4 regions of the Bacillus sp. URHA0034 genome follow, and region 4 is predicted to be linked to each of the others. Evidence: riboswitches for the same ligand, from Rfam matches in the RefSeq annotation. Region 4 holds a riboswitch; each other region holds the start of a gene.
The links. A riboswitch is a leader RNA that binds a small molecule or an ion and turns the genes downstream of it on or off. The one in region 4 is predicted to bind S-adenosylmethionine.
Positions count from the first base shown of each region.

Region 1: linked by a shared signal. The riboswitch ahead of ACZ9EE_RS03820 (YezD family protein) and the one ahead of ACZ9EE_RS20655 (methionine ABC transporter ATP-binding protein) in region 4 are both predicted to bind S-adenosylmethionine.
Region 2: linked by a shared signal. The riboswitch ahead of metK (methionine adenosyltransferase) and the one ahead of ACZ9EE_RS20655 (methionine ABC transporter ATP-binding protein) in region 4 are both predicted to bind S-adenosylmethionine.
Region 3: linked by a shared signal. The riboswitch ahead of ACZ9EE_RS18110 (methionine ABC transporter ATP-binding protein) and the one ahead of ACZ9EE_RS20655 (methionine ABC transporter ATP-binding protein) in region 4 are both predicted to bind S-adenosylmethionine.

Region 1 covers NZ_JBWCDK010000002.1:313,632-315,832, reverse strand. The annotation lists gene ACZ9EE_RS03830 (AbrB family transcriptional regulator) at 1-187, opposite strand, end outside; gene ACZ9EE_RS03825 (hypothetical protein) at 450-734, opposite strand; SAM riboswitch class I at 918-1,019, shown strand; gene ACZ9EE_RS03820 (YezD family protein) at 1,119-1,247, shown strand; gene ACZ9EE_RS03815 (phosphoadenylyl-sulfate reductase) at 1,323-2,039, shown strand; gene ACZ9EE_RS03810 (inorganic phosphate transporter) at 2,195-2,201, shown strand, end outside.
Region 2 covers NZ_JBWCDK010000002.1:4,291,212-4,293,412, reverse strand. The annotation lists gene metK (methionine adenosyltransferase) at 1-1,116, opposite strand, end outside; SAM riboswitch class I at 1,427-1,564, opposite strand; gene pckA (phosphoenolpyruvate carboxykinase (ATP)) at 1,819-2,201, shown strand, end outside.
Region 3 covers NZ_JBWCDK010000002.1:3,343,612-3,345,812, reverse strand. The annotation lists gene ACZ9EE_RS18115 (biotin transporter BioY) at 1-131, opposite strand, end outside; SAM riboswitch class I at 786-889, shown strand; gene ACZ9EE_RS18110 (methionine ABC transporter ATP-binding protein) at 966-1,997, shown strand; gene ACZ9EE_RS18105 (methionine ABC transporter permease) at 1,987-2,201, shown strand, end outside.
Region 4 covers NZ_JBWCDK010000002.1:3,882,125-3,884,325, forward strand. The annotation lists gene ACZ9EE_RS20650 (O-acetylhomoserine aminocarboxypropyltransferase/cysteine synthase family protein) at 1-1,105, shown strand, start outside; SAM riboswitch class I at 1,230-1,336, shown strand; gene ACZ9EE_RS20655 (methionine ABC transporter ATP-binding protein) at 1,471-2,201, shown strand, end outside.

The DNA.
Region 1 (2,201 bases), 3.6 Mb from region 4:
TCGCAACCGGCCAGTAAAATGCAATTTTTCCAAATCTTGCGCCGATTAAGACAGCTGCCATTGGCCCAAGCAGCCAAGGGATCGGAGTATGAAGAAAAGAAAATACTAACCCCCCAATAAAAGCCGTTACCAGCGTAACTGTAAAACGAAGTATTTTATTGTCTAAATTCTTTGATGTATTATTCAAAAAAAACCCTTCTTGTCTTTTATTATTTAACCGCGTCCTTACTGTGAGGAAAACAGATCCCCATCATTTGGAATCATGATGTTCCTGTCATTTCATTATTTTAGCACGATGACGTGTAAAAGGGTACTAAGAGACATTATCAAGGTAAGAGCATTTCCGTATGTATTTGAAGTTAAATAAATTTCGTTTAATATTTCGGTAATAGGGAGATTTTTGCAAAAAAAAGAGAAAGCATACGGCTGCTTTCTCTTGTTGATTCGTCTTAATGACTGCTGCTGCTTTCATGATGTTCTGGTGATTCCTCGACTTCCCCTGGCCCAAACCCAAATGGTCCTCTAGGTATAAAATTTTCCACTCGGAAAATCGCTACGATCGTTTCAATTCTAATACCCAAAATTCGTTCGCGGCCTCTGCCTCTCGATTCCAATACAATAACATCTCTGCCTACCTCTAAAAGCCTGCCGGTAAAATTCCCTTGCAGAGTAACTACTTCGACTTCCTTTTTTAACAATTCATGGGCAATTTGATGAAAACTCAATTCCGTCACATTCATCCTCCTCCTTCACATTACAGTAAATGCAAACAATCAGAAAAGGGCATTGGTTTAAAGAAATTTTTTTGCCAAAAATTCATCACAAAAAAGAGAGCAGTGAAGAATTTTTTAAATTTTATATTTTTTTATTTACATAAATCCTATTGGTATGGTAGGATTAATCACATCAATCAATTATTCTTATCTAGAGAGGCTTAGGGACTGGCCCGATGAAGCCCGGCAACCTGCCAAGCAAGGTGCCAATTCCAGCAAAATGGTTTTCATTTTGGTAGATAAGGTGTTTACTGGACTTTTGTGAGCGCCTTTCCTAAAGTGGGAAAGGCGCTTTTTGTAAAAAGGAGGCGAATAAGTCTGAACGCTAATGAAAGGCAAGAACTTATCACGCATTTAGAGAACATGCTGGTTTCTTTACAATTTGGCTCGATTACACTAGTAGTTCAGGATGGTAAGATTGTACAAATAGAAAAAAATGAAAAGGTTCGTCTTAAACAAAATAAAAACTGCTGACCAGTAAGCTGGAGGCTGTCTCAACGTCAGCCGCCCTGGAAGACGTTTTTTTATGAAAAAAAGGAGGCATGTAGCATGACCGCTGCAATTACCTATCAAAATTGGCAACAAATTTCCGACACATTTCCTTTCGAAGATAAAACGAAAGGGGCACTTTCCGTTTTAAAGTGGGCATACAACACTTATGCTGATCAAGACATTGTCTATGCATCCAGCTTCGGAGCCGAAGCGATTGTATTGATTGACCTGATTCATCAGGTAAAACCAGATGCCCATATCGTGTTCTTAGACACCGGGCTGCATTTTCCTGAAACTTACGAAGTCATCGACAAAATCGAAGCCCGTTTCCCAACATTAAGAATTGAGCGGAAACAACCAAAAGTAACTCTTGATGAACAAGCTGCAGAATATGGCTCGGCGCTATGGCTAAGAGATGCCAACCAGTGCTGTAACATTCGTAAAGTAATCCCATTAAGGGAGACTTTGACTGCTAAACAAGCGTGGATCTCAGGACTTCGCCGTGAACAGTCACCAACAAGAGCCAACACAGAGTTCCTTAATAAGGATGATAAATTCGAGAATATCAAAATTTGCCCATTAATTCATTGGACTTGGGATGAGGTTTGGGAGTACATCAGAAGTAAGGATCTTCCATACAACACCTTGCATGACCAGAACTATCCAAGCATCGGTTGTTTCCCTTGTACAAAGCCGGTTGGTGATGGCGCCGATTCACGTGCAGGACGCTGGTCGGGCAGCGGTAAGACAGAATGCGGCTTACATACCCGTTAAGCTAAAGCCTCCAACACTGTGGTGATCACCACAGTGAATGTTGAACCAATCCGGCATTGACGGGCAGTGCCCACCGCTTCGGACTCTAAATCTATCATAAATAGTATGGTGGGGGTGGATCGTCCGTAATGCGGGATTAAAGGAGGGTCATTTATTTGCTCA
Region 2 (2,201 bases), 410 kb from region 4:
GTAAGCAGCTGTTTTCTTGTAGATTGGGCGGCGAAGGTCGAGCATTTTAATGATACCTGCTGGACGAAGGTCAAAGTTTTCTTCTACTAAATCAACTAATTGCTCTTCATTTATTTGGCCGGTTCCAAACGTATCAATTGAGATGGAAACCGGTCTTGCTACACCAATTGCATAGGCAAGCTGAACCTCAACCTTATCTGCCAGTCCTGCCGCCACGATATTTTTAGCCACATAGCGCGCAGCATAGGCAGCTGAACGGTCTACCTTTGTAGGATCCTTGCCGGAGAATGCCCCACCGCCATGACGAGCATATCCGCCGTAGGTATCAACGATGATTTTACGGCCTGTTAAACCTGCATCACCCTGCGGTCCGCCGATAACGAAACGGCCAGTTGGGTTAATAAAATATTTTGTGTTTTCATCAATGAGTTCCTTTGGAACAACAGGATTGATGACATATTCTTTCACGTTTCGCTGAATTTGCTCTAATGCAATTTCTGGGTGGTGCTGTGTAGAAATGACAATCGTATCAATTCGGACTGGTTTATCATTCTCATCATATTCCACCGTGACTTGTGTTTTTCCATCAGGACGCAGATAAGGAAGGATATCCTCTTTCCGTACCTCCGTTAAACGGCGTGCAAGTTTATGCGCCAGTGAAATCGGAAGAGGCATTAGCTCTTTTGTTTCATTACAAGCAAAACCAAACATTAAACCTTGGTCTCCTGCACCAATCGCTTCAATTTGCTCCTCTGACATTTGACCTTCACGAGCTTCAAGGGCTTGGTCAACACCCATCGCAATATCAGGAGATTGTTCATCAATCGAAGTTAAGACCGCACAAGTCTCCGAGTCAAAACCATATTTTGCACGATTATAACCGATACCTTTAATCGTTTCACGGACGATCTTTGGAATATCTACATATGTTGATGTGGTGATTTCTCCTGCTACTAAAACTAGTCCTGTTGTTACTGAAGTTTCAGCGGCAACACGAGCATTAGCATCCTTAGCTAGTATTGCATCTAAAATGGAATCAGAAATTTGGTCACAAATCTTGTCAGGATGACCTTCAGTTACTGATTCAGAAGTAAACAAACGACGTTTTGTTGACATCTGAATTCCTCCTTATTATGGAATTAAGTGAGGTTAGCTGTTTGGGTTTTATGTATACCTGCCGTTTAACCTCGAGTTGATACGGAACTCATTCCCTTAGTAGTATGAAATAAACATGGGATTATTATTATAGAAATGAAAAAGTGCCTTGGTGCTTGGCCCCAGACAAAATTCTATTTTAGTATACTCCCCTTAAAGTTTATACGATGGAATAAAAAGTACAATTATGTAACATAGCACGTAAATACAACAAAAAACCTTTCCATCATAATGAGGAAAGGTTAATAGCAAAAGTTTTGCGTGCCTTTCACTCTTATCGTCCAAGGTCAAGCCTTGCTTCAGGTTTAGCACCTTTGCCCGAAATAACGGATTCAATTGGAGTCCGATTATTCGTTTGCAGGTTGCTGGGTTTCATAGGGCCTGTCCCTCCACCAGCTCGGGATAAGAGAGTATCCGTTCAAGGCTAAATCATAACCTACTCCTTCAAACAATGTCAATGAATTTGTATCAAGTTTTTTCAAAAAGAGAAAATTGTAACTTTAAAAATGAATATTTTCTTTATTGGAGACTAATCCAAGCTTTTGTCCCTCCGCACGAATAAATTCTTAAATATTCACATAATTTCTTTCATTAGTATAGACTATTAAAATAAATGTGTTATACTATTTAACAAATAATCCTAGTAAAGGAAGGTTTCAGTAAATGAATTCTGTTCATATTCCAACTGAATTAAAACAATTGTTACAACAAAGTCATGTCCAGGTACAGCTATCCGTCCCGCAATTAGTTGAAAAGGTTTTAAGAAGAAATGAAGGAACACTGACCTCTACCGGCGCTGTCAGTGTTTCCACCGGCAAATATACAGGACGTTCACCACAGGATAAATTCATTGTGATGGAAGAGTCTACCAAGAATAAAATTGCGTGGGGCTCAACCAATCAGCCTATATCTGAGGAAGCTTTTACGAATCTGTATCAAAAAGTACTTGATTACTTAAGACTACAAAGTGAGATCTTTGTATTCAAAGGGTTTGCAGGAGCGGACAAAAAGTCCCGGCTGCCTATTCAAGTCATTAATGAATACGC
Region 3 (2,201 bases), 540 kb from region 4:
GCAAGAAGAACACCTAGTGTTTGCAATGTAATAGGTACGGGTGTAAACGAAAGATTAATAGGCGGAACGATACCTAGAGCACCCATGACCGCAGCAAACACCGCTACAAAGGTAATTTCTTTAAGTTTCATTTTTACATTCTCCTCAAAATAAATATGTAATTAATTTAATTATGATAATATTCAATTTCATGTTAATTGTCAACCAAACATTAACTGCGGTTGACAATTCGCGTTTGTTTTGAAAAATAAATTAAGTTGTGCTCATTTGATCAAAGAATACAAAAAGGGCTTGGCAGGCCAAACCCTTTTGTTCATATAAGCAAATCAGCACCTTCTAAACTATGATGGAATGGTGCTGTATCTGTTTTCAGAAAAGACCTCATTTACTTATGGTACGGTTCATCAAGATTAATTCAAATCCTTTCAGTCTTGTTGAACAAAACTGAGCTGTTGGCTTAAGTACAATCGATCCCAATCTTTTTTCTGTCCATGTTAAAGAGATGAAACCATTACAATCTGATCTTTCAATTCTTCATTCTCAGCTAATTCTATTCTACAGATGATGGTATCTCACGTGGATGGATGGCTTTATTAATTCACCAGGCTTAATCTTAATATTTGTTTTTGTTTACCCGCTTAGAAGCAAGAGAACCGTCCCCTTGCTTCCTTTTCTATTAATAACTTTATTTCTATACTAGAAATAGTTTACAACTTGAAAATAGCAGAAAAATATTGACAATAGTCTTAATATTGCATAATATTATTATTATATTAAAATTAAATAACTTATCCAGAGAGACTGAGGGACAGGCCCGACGACGTCCAGCAACCATCATTTAATGAAAGGTGCTAATTCCTGCAGAATGTTTCATTCTGAAAGATAAGGTCTAGATAAAAATAGCCTCTTTCTGATGAAAGAGGCTATTTTGTATAATTTACAATTCCGGAAAGGAGATTACTATCTTGCTAATACTTGAAGACGTCCATAAAAGCTATGGAAAAGGCAAAGAGAAAAAAGTGGAAGCATTGAAAGGAATAAGTCTTCAGGTTGATAAAGGTGAAATATTTGGCGTAGTCGGTTTTAGTGGTGCTGGAAAAAGTACGCTAATCCGTTGTGTAAATTTATTGGAACGCCCTACTTCAGGGAAAGTCCTTATAAATGGTATAGATCTTTTATCCCAGACTCCCAAGGAATTACGTAGACAAAGAAAAAAGATTGGGATGATATTCCAACAGTATAACCTATTGCATTCAAAAACTATTTTTAACAACGTAGCAATGCCACTTATCTTGGAAGGCAGACCCAAAGGTGAAATCAGGAAAAAGGTGGAACAAGTACTCACTTTCGTTGGCTTAGAGGATAGGATGAATCATTATCCCGATCAGCTGTCGGGAGGTCAAAAGCAACGGGTTGGAATTGCAAGGGCGTTAGTCACAGACCCTGATATTCTATTATGCGATGAAGCAACATCTGCCTTGGACCCTAATACCACCGAGGCTGTATTAGAGTTATTACGAAAAGTTAGGGATGAATTCGGCGTAACCATTTTAATGATTACCCACGAAATGAATGTGATCCGTGACGTATGCGATAAAGTGGCCGTTATTGAAAATGGGATAATCGTTGAACAAGGGCCTGTCATTGACGTCTTCACCGAACCAAAGACTAAGATTGCCAGAAGCTTTGTACGGACTGTTCTAAACGATAACATCCCAAAGTCGATTCAACAACTAATTATGAATAATGGTCATACGAACATCTATCGAATCATCTTTAAAGGCAGTTCAACCAATATACCTTTAATCTCCAACACTGCAAAGAACTTTTCCATTGATTTAAATGTAATTCATGGCATGGTAACGGAGCTTCAAGGTAGTCCATTTGGGAACTTACTGGTTGAATTTAAAGGTGATGAAGAAGAAATTCAGCGTGCTGTGCACTATATAAGGGAACATAATGCTGTTATTAGGGAGGTGTCTGAAGATGCCATTTGATTGGTCTTGGTTTTGGCCTGAGTTCTTTAGTTCAATTAACGAGACTCTTTATATGGTCATAGTTGCTCTCATTATATCCGTTATTATCGGAATACCAATTGGTGTTGTTTTAGTCATTACAAGAGAAAATGGTATTTTACAGAATTCCATTATTTTCAATATTTTGAACGTCATTATCAATATCTTTCGTTCCATTCCATTTAT
Region 4 (2,201 bases):
AGACCGCGTTGCCCTGCTGGAAGGCGGAGTAGGTGCACTCGCCGTTGCCAGCGGAATGGCAGCTATTACACTCGCGATTTTAAATATCGCCGAAGCTGGCGATGAAATCGTGGCTGCTTCCAATCTTTACGGCGGAACCTATAATTTATTAGCAGTTACCCTGCCTAAATACGGTATTAATGTCAAATTTGTTGATGCCGAAAATCCAGAAAACTTCCGCCAAGCGATCACGGGAAAAACAAAAGCAGTCTTTGCAGAAACCATTGGTAATCCAAGTTTACGTGTCCTCGATATTGAAAAAGTAGCAGACATTGCCCATGCAGCAGGGGTTCCATTAATTATTGATAATACTTTTGCCACACCATATCTTTGCCGGCCAATCGAGCATGGAGCCGATATTGTTGTTCATTCAGCAACCAAGTGGTTGTTAGGGAACGGAACCACAACGGGAGGAATCATTGTCGATGGCGGCAAGTTTGATTGGAATTCACCAAGATTCCCTGGCTTCACCACTCCTGATGACAGCTATCATGGCCTTATCTATGCAGAAGCTTTAGGGGCGGTCGCATACATCATCAAAGCCCGTGTTCAATTATTACGCGATCTTGGACCTGCGCTAAGCCCGCAAAATGCGTTTCAGTTTACATTAGGACTTGAAACCCTCCATGTGCGGATGAAGGAGCATGTTGCCAATACCAAGCAAATTGTTGATTATTTACTAGCTCATCCGGCAGTAGATTGGGTATCTTATCCTGGTCATAGCTCACATCCTGATAATGAATTAGCAAAAAAATATATGCCAAAGGGTGCGGGCTCAATGGTCGTCTTTGGCATTAAAGGCGGAAAAGAAGCAGGGGCGAAATTAATCAATTCATTAACACTCTGGGCCCATGTCGCCAATGTTGGCGATGCTAAGAGTTTAATCATTCACCCAGCAAGCACAACCCATCAGCAGCTGGACGCTGAAGGACTTAAGGCTGCCGGTGTATCAGAGGATTTAATCCGGCTTTCCATCGGTATTGAAAATGTCGAGGATCTAATCGATGACCTGGAGGCTGCGATTGAATCAGCGACAGGTTTATCTTCATTAAAGGCTAAAGCCTAAATTTACCTATTAAAGATATTCCGAAAAAATCGTTGACACCTATTTTTATACATGATACGATAATTTTTGTTGAAATAATTTAGTTAAAACAATTACATTTTAAATTGAATATAGAAGCTGTTAGCTCTTATCAAGAGAGGTGGAGGGATGTGCCCGATGAAGCCCGGCAACCGTCAATATTTATTGAAATGGTGCCAATTCACACAAAGCGTTTGCTTTGGAAGATGGGAGAAAGGTTTATTTTTCATGATGCCTTTCTGCCTGTGCAGATAGGCATTTTTATTTTTCTGAAATAATAGAAATCCTTTATAAGCATCCAGTTAACTCTATATTCAAATAAAGACGATAAAAAAGTAGGTGATCAAATGATTTCAATACAAAATGTTCGGAAGATCTTCCCTAGCAAAAAAGGTGACCTTAAGGCAGTCGATGATGTAAACCTTGAGATTAAAGAGGGAGAAATTTTCGGCGTGATTGGTTATAGCGGGGCCGGAAAAAGTACGTTAATCCGCATGTTAAACGGCTTGGAGATTCCAACAGAGGGAAGTGTCACAGTTGCGGGCCGTGTCATTTCAAAAATAAAGGGCTCACAATTACGAAAAGCCCGCCAAGAAATCAGTATGATATTCCAGCATTTCAACTTACTGTGGTCGAGAACAGTTAGTGAAAATATCGCGTTTCCCTTAGAAATTGCTGGTGTCAAAGGACCGCAGCGGAAAAAACGGGTCGCCGAATTAGTCAAACTGGTTGGTTTAGAAGGCCGGGAAAATGCTTATCCATCCGAACTTAGCGGCGGTCAAAAGCAACGTGTGGGGATTGCCAGGGCGCTTGCAAATAACCCTAAAGTATTACTTTGTGACGAAGCAACTTCAGCGTTAGATCCGCAAACCACGGATTCTATCTTGGAATTACTGGTGGATATTAATAAACGCCTAGGGTTAACAATTGTGTTAATTACCCATGAAATGCACGTGATTCGGAAAATCTGTCACCGTGTTGCAGTAATGGAAAGTGGCAGGGTAGTTGAACTTGGTTCGGTACTGGATGTATTTAAAAAACCACAGCAGCCAATTACGAAGCGATTTGTTCAGCAAGT